2 regions of the Peribacillus sp. SIMBA_075 genome follow, and region 1 is predicted to be linked to the other one. Evidence: riboswitches for the same ligand, from Rfam matches in the RefSeq annotation. Region 1 holds a riboswitch; the other holds the start of a gene.
The links. Region 1 has a riboswitch for cobalamin ahead of SB775_RS11310 (energy-coupling factor ABC transporter permease). Riboswitches for the same ligand answer to the same signal wherever they lie in the genome.

Region 1 (8,023 bases):
ATCACGCGCCCCACTTGATCTGCCTTCGCTAGCTTCAATTACACGTTCTTGCAAAATGTTCTGTAAGGTTGGATGATACCCAAAATACTTCGCCAAAATAAATTCTCGATCACGATATTGCTCTTGATAGCCTTTCAGCATATCTTCCATTCTTTCCATTAACACACCCGTGAAAAGGAAATATGGCAGCATCACTATTTTTTTTGCCCCTAAGCGGATGCATCGATCAATGGCTTCATCCACGTGCGGGTCCGTTACACCCATGAAGGCACTTTCGACCCATTTCACGTTTAATTTTTCCCATAATAATCGTGAAATTTTATATATATCACTATTTGCATCAGCGTCACTGCCGCCTCGGCCGATTAGCAAAATTGCTGTCTCAGGCTGTTTTGAGGATGTATCGAAACCAACTTCCTCAAGACGATCTGTCAGGATCGTCAATACATCATGGTGGACCCCGATCGTTTGACCATATGTGAATTTCACTTCTGGATACTTGGTTTTCCCATCCTCTATTTCAGCCGGGATATGTAATTTCGAATGTCCTGCATGCAACAGAATGATTGGTATGACGATAACTTCCGTAGCTCCTCGTTTTACACAATTATCAATGCCTTTAGATATATTCGGTGCCGCAAACTCCAAGAAGCACGTTTCTACCAAAAAGCCGTCATCCATTGCCGGAATCATATTTTTAATAAAATGAAGGACTTCTTCGTTTCCTGAAGCCAAGCGGCTTCCATGTCCTACGAACAAAACTGCTTTCATTTACTTTCCCCCTCTTGATTAGTCTTCACAAGGCGCAGGCTCTATGTTTATTTTGGGAGCAATGTCCTGATAAGAAAAACTCTGTATCTTTTTTGCACGTTTGAAGTATTTAAAAAGCCGCTCATTTGGATGGGCATTTTGCGTATACTCCCCGACAATGTCCGTAATCAGTTCAACAAGCTGTTCCGGTTCAATGCCTTCAGCAACCAGCTGACCTGGATGGGCTGTTCTTCCAACCGGTTTAGCTCCAAGAAATAAGTCGAACTTCCCTTTTCGGAAGACAATCCCGATATCATCCATCACAGCACTATAACAAGCCATTCCACACCCATTAAAACCGATGTTCAGTTCCTTAGGCATTTTCATTCCGCCGAGCACCCGGTGTATTTCATCCGCAAAAGGAATGGATTCCGCTTTTTCCCCATCACAGAAATCACAGGCTTTTAATGTCAGTACATCTCCAATCGGCGATAACAGAAAGTTTGCTGATTGCAATTTCCCCGTAATGACTTCCGGATCCGTTGTCGGAATCTTTAAAACGATCTTATGGTTTGGCGTGTATTCCATCGATCCCTTTTCCCCGACAACTTCCGCAAGTGTCATCATTTGTTTGGGAGTGAATTGTTTATTCGCCACACCTGGACTGACCGCAAGTTCGAATACCGACTCCATTTTTTGCTGAACAAACGGCTTAATGGGTTGCTGAACGGTTTGGCCCTTAACTATAGACAGGGCTTCCATCGCCATTTCAAAAGAAGTCGCCTTCTTTTCTGGTGCTTTTGTAAGTAATCCAACCCCTCCATCAGGCTCAGCGTAGGCTTCTTGCATGGAATCGGCTTCTTGATCTAATGCCCACGGTTCTGCTTCTTTTTGCAGACGCTGATGCGGCTTCAATGTTTGCTTTTCCGAATTCAATGTATATTTCCTCTGATAACCTCTTGGTGTGATGATTTTGTCATCATATAAAAAGGTAGATGAATTACCAATAATGACGGTGGTCAACATTCCAATATCGTGATTCAACATATCTTTCAAATTGGTTATGACAATATCCTGCCGATCGCGATAAGCACTTTTCACCAACCCGACAGGTGTATCCGGTGAACGGTAGCGAAGGAGAATTTTTTGTGTTTCTACAATTTGCCTAGTCCGCCTTCCGCTACGCGGGTTATAAAGGGCAATGACAAAGTCAGCCATTGCAGCAGCTTCCACCCTTTTAGCGATAAGTTCCCAAGGCGTTAAATGATCACTGAGGCTGATGGTACACGAATCGTGCATGACAGGTGCCCCAAGTAAAGACGCACAAGAGTTGATTGCAGAAATACCAGGGATGACTTCAATGCCCACTCCAGTATCTTCTTTCCACCCTTTTTCAATCAATACTTCATAAACCAGCCCTGCCATCCCGTACACTCCGGCATCACCACTGGAAATTACAGCCACTTTCTTTCCCAGCTCCGCTTGTTTCACTGCTTCCTGAGCACGTGATACTTCTTCAGTCATTCCCGTACTAATAATCGTTTGATCTGTAAGCAGTCCCTGAATGAGTTCAACATAAGTCTTATAACCAATGATGTAGTCACTTTCTTGAAGGGCTTCGACAGCACGTTTGGTAATGTGTTCAAAATTCCCTGGCCCAAAGCCCACGACGAATAATTTACCGTTAGTACTCATTAAGACATCTCCTTTTACGATTTGTTCTTTGAAATACCCGTATGAGCAGGAAAATCTGGATTAGGGATCATTTCCCCATCACTGAATTGGTAGATCATCTGTGGCACAAACTCCCCATCATCGATATTACTTACAATCTTCCGACCGTAATCTGGGGTATCCACCCGATACCATCTCCCTTGGGGATACTCAATTACAACGCAGGCGTCCTTACATCTTCCGTTACAGCGTGTCCTGGTTGTATGAACTTTCATATCCAGTCCCTTTGAAGTAATTTCATCGCGAATCGCTTGGGTTACTTCTTCCCCGCCTTTTTTCATGCAACTGCTTCCATTGCAAATCAACAGATGCGTATTAGTACCCTGCAAGTTCCAAGTAGTCATCTTCTTCCTCCTGAGTTCAGGGAAAAGGCAAAATAAAAAACCTTAACATAAGAGTTAAGGTTTTAAAAAAACTATATGAATGAGGAGCCTTCGGCAAATATGCTGAATCTCCCAAAATCGTCATAGTCCTTCTACCTTTCCCTCCGAAAAGTATCATACAATTTCAAAAGCAGGTTTCCTGGCTTACGCTTCATTTTACTTTGTCCCTTCCCGGCATTAAGCCAGTGGTCATCGACAATTTCATCAGCGTTTACAGTAGCGGGGGCTGCATCGGATTTTCACCGATTTCCCTATTATCCCTTGATAATTCACACAAGAGCACTTTTAAAATGAAATATTTGGTTTTATTATACATTTCTAGCTAACTTTATCTATCATATAACAACTTTAGCAAAATTCAAAGTTTATTCCGACTGTTTAGAAAAGTTTAATAGGGTAAATCCAGCACCATGCCTCGCTTCTCTGCGTTATTAGCCTAAAAAAAAAAAAGAGAGTGTAGCTGGAATTATTTCTTTATGATAAACTATACGAGATTTTTCAAAATAATTACATAAGTTTTATGGTGTTGAATTTTCTCGGAAATTCAGCTTAAAAGGGAAGCCGGTGAAAATCCGGAGCGGTCCCGCCACTGTAAAGGGAAGTCCTATTGCCTTAAGGTTAATCCACTGTCAAATGAGATGGGAAGGATGTAATGGGATGATGAACCAAAGCCAGGAGACCTGCCATGAAGCGTGAAACTGTTTCAGCCTACGAGGATGGGTGTGCGGATCAGGCAGAATAGCCCGTGGTTGGTTTATGCTATGGAATTCCTGTTCATTACGCACTTCTTTCTTTTTTAGAGAAGTGCTTTTTATGTTGGGCGCCGCTTTTCTTCTAAAAGCCTTGATTAGAAAAAATTAAAAGTGTTGAAAGGAGAAAGAATGAAAAAAGACAATTGGAAAATTCTTTATTTTGTCATTTTATTGCTTCTTGTACCAAAACGTGCTATGGCCATGCATATTATGGAGGGATTTTTACCGATTGAATGGGCCATATTCTGGTGGGCCATTATCCTTCCATTTTTAATCTTGGGTTACCGGTCGATTAGGTCCAAAGTAAAGGAAAACCCAGAAACAAAAATGATACTCGGCCTATCGGGAGCATTTGTATTCATATTATCGGCCCTGAAGATTCCTTCCGTTACGGGAAGTTCTTCACACCCTACAGGAGTTGGTTTGGGTTCCATATTATTCGGACCATTGGCCATGAGTGTCGTGGGTTCCATCGTACTGTTATTTCAAGCTGTATTACTGGCTCACGGAGGGTTGACGACATTAGGGGCCAATGCATTTTCCATGGCAGTATGCGGACCGTTCATTTCTTACTTTGTCTTCAAGGGCGCAACTAAATTGGGGTGGTCTTTTTCTCTTGCCGTTTTCTTGGCAGCTGCTTTTGGAGATTTAGGAACCTATGTGGTAACTTCCGTTCAACTTGCTCTTGCTTTTCCATCCGAGGTAGGGGGATTCATGGCCTCATTCACTAAGTTTGCAGGGATTTTTGCCCTGACCCAAATTCCCTTGGCAATCAGCGAGGGATTATTGACAGTCGTTGTGATGAATTTCTTAAAAAAATACAATCTAGGCGAATTGAAATTGCTGCGAGTTTTATCTAAGGAGGCCCGTTAATATGAAAAAAAGTTTACTGCTGCTTTTCCTGGTTGTCATTCTTGCTACCATACCGTTAATCACCCAACAAGGAACGGAATTTGGCGGTGCCGACGGCGAAGCTGAAGAAGCCATCACAAATATCCATCCGGAATATAAGCCATGGTTCAACAGTATTTGGGAGCCACCAGGTGCAGAAACAGAAAGCTTATTATTTGCGCTGCAAGCTGCAATCGGAGCTGGTTTCATTGGATATTTCATTGGCGTAATGAGACAAAGGAATAAGCAAGCCAAACAAGCCATGCCCGAAGAATCCAAGCATGTTACTCATTGATAAATATGCCTATTTCAATGGGCTAAAGGATGAACATCCGTTGGAAAAAATGATTTTTGCACTCTCCCTTTTGCTTTTTTCCTTAACTGTAAGGGATATGGCCGTTTCGCTCATCACTTTTACGGTGATGAGTGCTTTAATCATTTTTGCGGCAAGAATCCCACTTTCTTATTATCTGAAATTACTCTTACTACCGGGGTTCTTTATATTATCAGGTACAATTACAATCCTTTTTTCTTTTACAAGCAAACCCACTTCAATATCCAATATATGGTGGTCTTGGAAAGCCGGAAACTGGCAAATATTCATCAGCGATGACAGCATTGGTACAGTGATCAATTTGATCACTGTCGTATTTGCCAGTATAAGCTGTTTATATTTCTTAACCTTAACAACACCCATTACCGTCATTCTATCCGTGCTGCGGAAACTTAAATTGCCGTCTTTATTGATCGATTTAATAGAATTGACCTATCGCTTCATCTTTATTTTTTTAGATACAGCTTTGGCCATTCACCTATCACAAGCTTCACGACTTGGATATGGCTCGATAAGGCAAGGCATTCGCTCTCTCGGGTTACTAATCTCATCATTATTTTTGGGAGTATTCCAGCGCTCTGCGCAATTGACGATGGCCATGAATGCAAGAGGATATCAGGAAAACCTATCATTTATCGATGATACTTACACCTATTCCTCCCGCAATTGGCTGATCGCCATTATCATACTAGGAAGCTTAATCTTTATTTATGGATATATGTAAATTGGAGGCAATTCAAAAATGGAAGAGCATATTTTTAATATAGAGGGCCTCACCCATCAATTCCCAGATGGAACGTTCGCTATAAAAGATCTTTCACTAACGGTTCAACAAGGTAAAAAGATTGCATTATTAGGCAATAATGGAGCCGGCAAATCGACTCTGTTCCTCCATTTAAACGGTCTTTTACAACCAACATCAGGAACCATCAGATATAAGGGCAAGAAAATTAAATATGACCGTAAAGCATTATTATCATTAAGAAAACAAGTCGGGATCGTTTTTCAAGATCCTGATTCTCAGCTTTTTTCCGCTAATGTGCAACAGGATATTTCGTTTGGACCGATGAATTTAGGATGGGAAAGAAACGTAGTCCGCGAGAAAGTACAATGGGCGATGGCTCAAACGGAAGTAACGGAATTAAAGGACAGACCCACCCATTTTTTGAGCTTAGGGCAAAAAAAACGTGTCGCCATTGCAGGCGTACTAGCCATGGAACCCGATGTCTGGCTCTTGGACGAGCCTACCGCTGGATTGGATCCTTATTTCTCCCGACAGATCATGTCTCTGCTGGACAGTATTCACCATCCTGACAAAACGATAATTCTATCAACCCATGATGTTAATTTGGCCTATCAATGGGCTGATGAAGTCGTTGTCATGAACGATGGGAAGGTCATATACCAAGGGGACCCTGTATCCGTTTTTCTTGATGAAGACATTCTAATGAGAGCACATCTGGAAAAGCCGTGGGTTTTTGAAATGTTTCAAGCCCTTCTTCAATCAAGGATACCCGCAGAAAAGGACCTTGTCCCAAGAACGAAGGAAGAGTTACTTCGAAAAATGGAGAGAGAAAGAATTTATTAATTAGATATCCCCTAGCTTAAAAAGCTAGGGGTTTAAATCAATATTTTCTAAAATTTCAGTCGATAATTCTTGTTCCTAAAAAATAAAATCACTTCATTTGCCTTCTTCCTCGGATCCTTCTTTTTTAATCTCAATATCCTTTCCATTTACATCATCAATGACTGCTTTTATCTCGCCTTCCGCATAAGTATCCGAGACTTGTTCGTGGGTTGTAGCCAATCCCGAAGATACAGCATCTTCCCGTTTATAATCACTGACATCATATATTCTTCCAGCAATTTCTGAAGATTCATTTTTTGATTGCTTGCTATCCATAGTTTTCACTCCTAGTTTTCAAATTGTCCAACCATCGATTGACAGCAGTACTAAAGACAAAGGTATTTTGTGTAAAAAACAAAACAATATTCAATCATGATAGAAAAAAGAGGAAAAAGCCTGACTTTCCTTATTTTCAATCACTTGATCATACAAAAAAAGCTTACAAGTAAAATCCCTTCTCAAGGGCTCTACCTGTAAGCTTTTATTAGAGCTTAGCTCTCCTTATACACATTCACATCCACATCATCGGATGGGTCTCCCCAACATTCCACATTCTTCAAACCTTTAATATTGTTCACATGGAAAACAGGATTTTTTCCACTTTTCTTTTGCTTTTGATAATCCGCCAGTGCAGCAAAAGCGATCTTCCCAAGTAATGCTATGGCGATCAGGTTGATAATGGCCATGAGTGCCATCAGCAAGTCAGCTAGCCCCCAAACAAATTTCAGTGAGGCAAGCGAACCGAATATCACCATCCCTACTACTGCGATACGATAGATGTTTAACCAAGCCTTATTTTCATTGATGAAGCCGATGTTCGACTCTCCATAATAATAGTTGCCGACAATGGAACTGAAGGCGAATAACAGGACGATAATGGCAAGGAAAATACCAGCCCAAGACCCCAATGCCGTCCCAAGTGCATTTTGGGTAAGGACGATTCCATCCGTTTCTTTCGATGTATAAAGACCTGAGAACAAAATGATGAAGGCAGTCGAACTGCAAATGATGAGCGTATCGACAAAAACACCCAGTGACTGAATGAGTCCTTGTTTGACGGGATGACTTACATCTGCCGTCGCTCCAGCATTAGGTGCACTACCCATCCCAGCTTCATTTGAAAATAGGCCACGCTTGATTCCCTGCATCATGGCAGCTCCCAGTACACCGCCAGCCACTTCTTTTATTCCATTAAATGCACTTTCAAAAATCAGAACAAAAACACCCGGTAACTCGGTAATATTCATGATGATGATAATCAACGCCACTATCACATAGGCTCCTGCCATAATCGGGACGATGACTTCAGATACCTTTGCAATCATTTTGATACCGCCAAAAATGATGACAGCTGTGACAACAGCCAGAATGAGACCCGTAACCCACTTTTCGATTCCAAACGATTCATTGAATGCACTTGAAATCGTATTGGCTTGAACCGAGTTGAAAGCAAGTCCAAATGTAAGCGAAATCAATACAGCGAACGTGATACCCATCCATCGGGCGTTCAAAGCTTTTTCCATATAATACGCAGGTCCTCCGCGGAATGCAT
Region 2 (8,023 bases), on a different contig from region 1:
AAACAATATGAACTAATGAAATGAGGAAGAAATTTGTTAACATTTGAAGAAAAATTGAGCATCATTGAAACTTTTCCGGAATTACAGCGAAAAGACGTTTCATTGGGGCGTGTGAATTTCCATTACCCAGAAAGTGTCCAGGAGAAAAAGATAGTCGTTCAGCATTTGCATCCCAATGGAAATGGATTCGTTTACGCTGGGCATATGAGAAAAAAAGATACTGACCGTAAAGGATTTATCAATATACGTGACTATAATGAAGCGGAATTAAAAGAATTGATTCAAAAAAGCATGGATTATCTTTCTGAACCTCCTGTTGAAATCGAAGAAGAGGAAAACGAGTTCGCTAGGTTGGAAGGAACATGGATTGGCCGTGAAAAGCAAGAGCTTTCACTTGAAAGGGAAGATCAGCTTTGGAACGTGTATTCAGGCTCGAATCTTGAGGAGTGTTTCGAGAGTCCAGTAGAGGCGGAGCGCTACTTATTGGACGAAGGTTTCCGTCAAAGCAAGAAGCGGAAAATGTAGAATTTTAGGATAATTTGTCGGTGGAATTACTGCGATAATCTTGTTTTTTTTGGATTTTCCATGATATAATATGAGTAATTATTTTTGTTCGGAATAAGTTTGATAGAAGGATTTACTGTTATAGGATTCCTCTTGAAACATTATCCAGAACCAAAAATAGTAATAAAATGGATTTTTCCAAACACAGGAGGAACTATCATGGTACAAGGTAAAGTAAAATGGTTTAACGCAGAAAAAGGTTTCGGTTTCATCGAAGTTGAAGGCCAAGACGATGTATTCGTACATTTCTCAGCTATCCAAGGCGAAGGCTTCAAAACTCTTGAAGAAGGCCAAGAAGTTTCTTTCGAAATCGAGCAAGGCGCTCGTGGACCACAAGCAGCTAACGTTCAAAAATAATTGAACACATATAAAAAAAGACTCCGATACTGGAGTCTTTTTATTTTCCCCTGTAAGGGAAACCACGTTTATTATTCTTTTTTTTCGGCCATTTCCCTTAATGCTTTGTCCAATTTTTCCTCGATCCGTTTAGAACGATTAAAATGCCCTGCCAGGTAAAAAACGATGAATATAACGAATACGACAAGCACTAGCATAAACAGGATAGGCAGGAACTGGGTTAAATTTTCAGTCATTGGATATTATCCCCTTTTTATTCCATTATACTTCATGCTTACCGCTGCTATGATATAGGGAGACAAATTTTTAAAAAAATACTAAAAGGTGATATGCGAAAACGCATATCACCTTTTAGTCAGTTCTGGAATAGCGAGGCGAACTTTTGAAGTCTGGGCAAGTCTGATTCTTGATACATCTGTTCTATCTTCAATGTCACCAATAACTGGCTTTTGGCGAATAACATGTCCCGGAAATGATCGACCGCTCCACAAAAATGATTATAGTTGGTTTCACCAGTGCCGAAGACTCCCGTTTTCAGATGAGCAATAGGCAACTGTTCCAGTTCTTTGTAAAGGGCTGCTGATTTGGCAGGAAGCTCCCCATTTCCCCATGTATAGGTACCGACGATCAATGCATCGTAATCGGGCAATGTACCTAAATCGAATTCATGCAGTTGATATAGTCCAGCTCCAGGTAATAGGGAAGCGATGGCTTCAGCAAGAGCTTTTGTATTTCCTCCGGCAGAATGATAGACAATGGCAACTTTATAGCTCATCGAATCCATTGCTGGCATTTACTTGACTGTAGGTCCTTGACTTCTGTTCGAAGAAATCGGTTTTGGTAAGGCCGATGGATTCATCATCGAACGTTTTGATCCAAGGCATCGGGTTTTCACTATACTCTTTATACAAGTTTTCAAGGCCTAGCATGCGAAGCCGTTTGTTGGCGATATATTCGATGTATTCATTGAACTCTTCCAAATCGAGGTCGGCTTTGGTTTGGATATCTTCAAGCATATACTCAGACCATTCCTTTTCGAGTTCGACGGCTTTTTCAATCGTTTTATAGATGAATTTCGTGTTTTCTTCATTATTTAACTCTGGATATTCATACATCAAGATTTGAACGAGCATTCCAATGAAATCGAAATGGACCATTTCATCGCGATGGATATAGGATATCATCGTCGCCGAGCCGGTCATAAGGTTCTGGCGTCCTAAATTATAATAGAAGGCGAAAGCCAGATAGAAATAAATCCCTTCGAGGTTCGTTGAATGGATCAGTGCCTCGAATAAATGCTGAGGGCTTGGATCGTCCACAAACTTTTGATAGGCATCCACGATCGGTTGATTACGCTTAATCACTTCCGGATGTTCTTTAATGCGGTCGAAAAGCTGTTTTTGCTTGCCTACCGGTATCAGGGAAGCAAGGATATAGGAATAGGATTCATTATGGATGGATTCCTGCTGGGCCATGTTTGCCAGGATAGCTTTTGCCGCAGGATCCTTTATATACCGAAGGATTTCTACTAAAGTAGGCGTTTGTAGACTGTCCATTCCAGCAATCATCGTAAGGATATCAAGAAAAGCGTCCTGGATATCTTCGTCCAATTCTCCCCACTGCTTTTTATCCTGAATCATGTTCACGCTTGAAGGCTTCCAAAAGTTATTGATGAGCTGTGTATAGGTATCATAGAATTTCTCATACTGAATATCGTTCCAAAGGAGAAAGCCTGAAGCTTCTCCTTTGAAAACACCGGTCGCTTTAGTTGGATGCGTTGGTTCCAGCATCCGGATCTTTTTTATATGATTGGTCATTCGTGAAAACTCCTTTAAGAATAGATTACTAAGGGTTTGATCGTCGTTAACTAGAACAGCTTTCGCAGGCATTGTCATATTCGGAAGAAGTCGAACGAACATAATACGTTGATTTCAACCCGGATTCCCACGCCGTTAAATGGATATCCAATAGGACCTTCGCTTTGATTGTGTTGTGTACATACAGATTAAAGCTGATTGCTTGGTCAATATGGCGTTGGCGGGCTGCATTTTGCCTGATGCTCTCCAGTTGGTCCAAATTAAAGCGGGTCTTTTTATAATATTCATACGTATTTGGCGTCAATCCTGGTGCGGTCACCTTGAATTTGAAGTTTTTCTTTTCCTCGTAAAATTCAATTTCATACAAAGGATCGATTCCATCCGTTGAATTACCGATTTTAGCAGTCGATGAATTGGGGGCAATAGCCATTAAATATCCATTACGGGTACCGTGCTCCTGCACATCTGCTTTTAAATCCATCCATTTTTGATCTGTATAGTCACGAAGTTCGAAATATTCCCCTGTATGCCAATCGGATCCTTCGAAATATGGGTATGATCCCTTTTCCTTGGCCAACTCGTTGGATGCTTTGATTGTTAAGTAAGCGATCTTTTCGTATAAAGCATCGGCATAGTGAACAGCCTCATCCGATTCCCAATAAATATTCTGAGTGGCAAGTAAATGATGCCATCCAAACGTTCCTAGACCAATTGCCCGGTAACGTTTGTTCGAGATGGATGCTTGCTTGACCGGAAGATTATTGACATCAATGACGTTATCCAGCATCCGGATCTGAATGGGAATTAACCTCTCCAAAACATCGCTGCTCACCGCACGGGGCAAGTTAATGGATGATAGGTTGCAGACAACGAAATCGCCGCTTTTACGGACCACAACGACATCTCCATCTTCTGTTTCATATTCATCCGTGATCGTCGAAGGGCTTAAGTTTTGAGCAATCTCCGTACAAAGGTTAGAACAATAAATCATGCCTTTATGTTTATTCGGATTCTTCCGGTTCACTTCATCGCGGTAGAACATATATGGTACGCCTTCTTCTAATTGAGAAATCATGATGCTTTTCATGATGTCCATCGCATTGATTTTTTCAAAGCTATAGTTTGGAAGTGTACCGTTTTCTGCGGCCTCGACAGCAAGTGCATAATGATTCCTGAAGCTTCCTTCGCCTTTCTTCTCGTCATAAAGATCTTCAAGTGAGAATCCAAGGGTTTGTTTGATGGTATGCGGATCGAAAAGATACCATTCTTTTCTGTCGCGTACAGCCTCCATGAACAAATCAGGAATACATACACCTGTAAAAATATCATGGGCTTTTAATCTGTCATCCCCGTTTTGGGTCTTCAAATCAAGAAAGCTCATAATATCTTTATGCCAGGCATCCAAGTAAATCGCGATGGCACCTTTACGTTGCCCCAATTGATCGACACTGACAGCTGTCTGGTTGAATAGCCGGATCCAGGGAGTCGTGCCGGAACTGTTTCCAGAGAAACCTCGGATATCAGAACCAAGCGAACGAATCTTACCAACGTAAAGACCTACACCGCCGCCGAATTTTGATACTTTTGCAGCATCGTAGTTAGATAGATAGATGCCGTCAATGGAATCCTCAATTGCGTCGATAAAACAAGAGCTTAACTGTCCATGCGTTTTACCTGCATTGGATAGAGTAGGCGTCGCAACAGTCATATAAAGGTTGGACATAGCCCAGTAAGCTTCTTTTATTAGTTGAAGACGATGCTCCGTTTTTTCCATTCGCATGATTTCCATCGCGATGATCATGAAGCGCTCTTGAGGCAGTTCGTAGACCTTGTCTTTTTTTGGGCGGGCTAGGTAGCGATCGTTTAATAAGTAAATGCCTATGTAAGAAAATAATTTATCCTTTTCCGGGTCGATCACCGAACCCAATTCCTCAATTTCCGCTTTCGTATAAGAAGCTAGCAGTTCTGATTTATAAATGGGATAACGCTGGCCTTCTGAAAGTTGCGAGAGTTCCGTGATCAGTTCATAGAATGGGCCATAACTCATGCCTTCATAACCTCGATTTGCCTGTGCATCCCTATACATCGTATTCAATAGTTCTGCTGCAGCAACGAACGTCCAATCGGGAGCATCTATATCCACACTTTCAAGAGCGAGCTGAATCAGTTTTTTTGATGCCTGTTCATCGGTTGAGTCACTTTTGCGATCAAGCCATTTTATAAAACGCTTTTTGAACTTTTCCATATCGAGACGGCCTTCGAATTCCTTTGATAACATCTCAAGCTGGATTGAATTCGTTTCGGTGTCATTTTCGCTTATGGTAGAGTTATATGTTTGAGTCATTAATAATCCTCCTTGTAAACTTCCGCTAAAATAAAAAAACCGCCCAAATGGATTGAGCGAATCAAACGATAGAATAAAGGAACCATGAAAAAATAGCCATTATACTATCGTTTCATCATCTCAATCCCCGAAGAATAAGAAACATGAAAAAATCAAGGCAGGTCTCCTGACTCATGATCATCCTACTTTGAGTCCTTCCCGTATAGAGAGAGCTATACAGTGGTTTCTCATTTCGTCACATTTACAGTTGCGGGGACAGTTCCGGGTTTACACCGGATTCCCTTTTCAGCCATCACTGGCACCTTGGATTATAAAATATTCTATATATAGTTATTAGTATTGTTTGTGTAATCAATATCTAGTATTTCTGCTTATATTATCGTAAGCCATATACGATGATAATTCAACTAATATATTTGAGAAAAACCAACCCTTATCTATTGACAAAGTGAAGGTAGAGGGATTGAGAATGAAAGATTTTATTGGGGAATGGGTAATTCGAGCACTGAATTTACGGGATTTTGTGTTAAAATAAAGTGTATAGTAAAGGTGGGTCTCCCTTATTGCGATGAGGGGATTCGCGGAAAAATATTTATGAAAAAGGGGTTAAAATCTTGGAAAAAGTATTAGTTTTTGGACATAAAAACCCGGATACAGACACAATCTGTTCAGCAATCGCTTATGCAGATCTTAAAAAGCAACTAGGTATCAACGCTGAACCAGTTCGTCTGGGTGAAGTGAATGGTGAAACTCAATATGCGTTGGACCAATTCAAATTCGAAGCTCCCCGCCTTGTGGAAAAAGTGGCAGGGGAAGCGGATGGCGTGATTCTGGTCGACCACAACGAACGCCAGCAAAGTGCAGAAGATATTGACCAAGTCCGTGTGTTGGAAGTTATCGACCATCACCGTATCGCTAACTTTGAAACAAGCGATCCTTTATATTACCGTGCGGAGCCAGTTGGCTGTACGGCAACGATTTTAAATAAAATCTATAAAGAAAACGGCATTGAAGTCCCTAAAGCGATCGCCGGACTTATGCTATCTGCCATAATTTCCGATTCTTTATTGTTCAAATCCCCGACATGCACAGAGCAAGACGTTGCAGCAGCTATGGAACTGGCTGATATTGCGGGAGTAAACGCTGAAACATATGGCTTGGAAATGTTGAAGGCGGGAGCTGACTTGAGCGACAAGACGATTGCCCAGTTAATCACTCTTGATGCAAAAGAATTCTCCATGGGAATGGCTAAAGTTGAGATAGCTCAGGTCAATGCTGTAGATCCGAACGAAGTTCTTGCTAAGCAAGCTGAAATAGAAGCAGCCATTGAATCGGTCATCGCTGTGAAGGAATTGGATTTATTCCTATTCGTCGTAACGGATATCTTGACCAATGATTCTGTGGCCTTGGCTCTTGGAAAAGCGGCTGATGCAGTGGAAAAGGCATATGACGTTTCATTAAACAATAACATTGCCGTCTTAGAGGGCGTTGTATCGCGTAAAAAACAAATCGTTCCGGTTTTAACGGACGTATTCAGTAAATAATATTGGAAAAGGGGTGCCCATTCAATACTTTGGGCCCCCTTTTCTGTACATCAAAAAAAGACTCAACCATCCATTTAAAGGTGTTTGAGTCTTTTTTTTTAATTTAAGGTTTCCTTTTCTTTTTCATAGGCGATGACAATCAGTTCTTTATTGGCTTCCTCGCCAAGTTTGCTTTCAAAGCTTTTCAGTTCATTCAATAAATCTGGTGACAGATTCGCTGCTGTATAATCCTGATCGGATGTCATGCTTTTCGCTCCTTTCAAAAGGAAATATTTCATGTTATCTATTTTGTCGGTTTGAAAAGTTTCTATTCAGCAGAATTATACTTTTTCAAGATATTTTACTTTCTGAGGTGGCGAGTTTTTCAAGCAATAACGAACTCTCCTCGTCCAGGCCTTGCACCTGGACAGGTGTACCCTGAAACTGATATTTAAGGACAACCGTATCAACAGCACCGACTGCAGAAGCATCCCATATTTTAGAATGGGAAAAATCGATGATGACCGTTTCGGCTTTTTCCTTGAAATCGAACTTAGAAACAAAGTCCTGAACCGAAGCGAAAAATATTTGTCCGCTGATACGATAAATGATTTTCTTAGCATGGATGTCTTCCGTTTTCTCAACAGCCACTTTAGAAATTTTAGCCGAGAAGAAAATCATGCTCAAGAGCACTCCAGCAAATACCCCTTTAGATAAGTCATGTGTATAAAGAACAATGAGGACCGTCACGATCATCACTGCTGCATCCGTCTTTGGAGCTTTAGTGAGCCGCTTTAGGGAAGACCAGTCAAAGGTCCCGATTGAAACCATGATCATGACTGCGACAAGGGCAGCCATCGGTATTTTAACAAGGACATCATTCAATACCACGATTAATACCATAAGAAATGCGCCAGCTACAAAAGTGGAAAGCCGGCCCCTTCCTCCCGATTTAATGTTGATACCGGATTGGCCGATCATCGCACATCCTGCCATTCCGCCAAAACATCCGGCAATGATATTCGAAATTCCTTGGCCTTTGGCTTCCTTATTTTTATTACTGTCCGTGTCAGTCATCTCATCGACTATTTGAGCGGTCAATAATGATTCAAGCAACCCGACAAACGCAAGGGCTATGGAATAAGGGAAAATGATCGCCAAAGTTTCGAAGGTCAAAGGGATGTCTGGAAGCATGAACATCGGAAGGGCTTCAGTCAATTGCCCCATATCCCCAACCGTACGCACCGTAGCTCCCGTGGTAACTGCAACGATTGTCATGAATATGATGGCGACAAGTGGTGAAGGTATGACTTTCGTGATCAGCGGAAAAAGATAAATGATAGCTAATGAAATGGCTGTCATGAGATACATGATCCATGATTCGCCCACGAAATGGGTAAGCTGTGCCGTGAAAATCA

Region 2: it holds a riboswitch for cobalamin, as region 1 does, so the genes downstream of both, SB775_RS14445 (ribonucleoside-diphosphate reductase subunit alpha) here and SB775_RS11310 (energy-coupling factor ABC transporter permease) in region 1, are expected to answer to the same signal.

What each region holds. Positions count from the first base shown of each region.
Region 1 covers NZ_JAWRYN010000011.1:129,303-137,325, forward strand. Annotated here, with positions in the region: gene SB775_RS11295 (sirohydrochlorin chelatase) at 1-771, opposite strand, end outside; gene cobJ (precorrin-3B C(17)-methyltransferase) at 790-2,445, opposite strand; gene SB775_RS11305 ((2Fe-2S) ferredoxin domain-containing protein) at 2,460-2,828, opposite strand; cobalamin riboswitch at 2,980-3,169, opposite strand; cobalamin riboswitch at 3,372-3,569, shown strand; gene SB775_RS11310 (energy-coupling factor ABC transporter permease) at 3,749-4,492, shown strand; gene SB775_RS11315 (energy-coupling factor ABC transporter substrate-binding protein) at 4,494-4,805, shown strand; gene cbiQ (cobalt ECF transporter T component CbiQ) at 4,846-5,568, shown strand; gene SB775_RS11325 (energy-coupling factor ABC transporter ATP-binding protein) at 5,587-6,432, shown strand; gene SB775_RS11330 (YozQ family protein) at 6,526-6,747, opposite strand; gene SB775_RS11335 (alanine/glycine:cation symporter family protein) at 6,963-8,023, opposite strand, start outside.
Region 2 covers NZ_JAWRYN010000017.1:78,987-87,009, reverse strand. Annotated here, with positions in the region: gene SB775_RS14470 (hypothetical protein) at 34-525, shown strand; gene SB775_RS14465 (cold-shock protein) at 724-921, shown strand; gene SB775_RS14460 (hypothetical protein) at 993-1,157, opposite strand; gene SB775_RS14455 (flavodoxin domain-containing protein) at 1,277-1,696, opposite strand; gene SB775_RS14450 (ribonucleotide-diphosphate reductase subunit beta) at 1,686-2,738, opposite strand; gene SB775_RS14445 (ribonucleoside-diphosphate reductase subunit alpha) at 2,785-5,082, opposite strand; cobalamin riboswitch at 5,222-5,403, opposite strand; gene SB775_RS14440 (manganese-dependent inorganic pyrophosphatase) at 5,697-6,626, shown strand; gene SB775_RS14435 (hypothetical protein) at 6,725-6,871, opposite strand; gene SB775_RS14430 (SulP family inorganic anion transporter) at 6,957-8,023, opposite strand, start outside.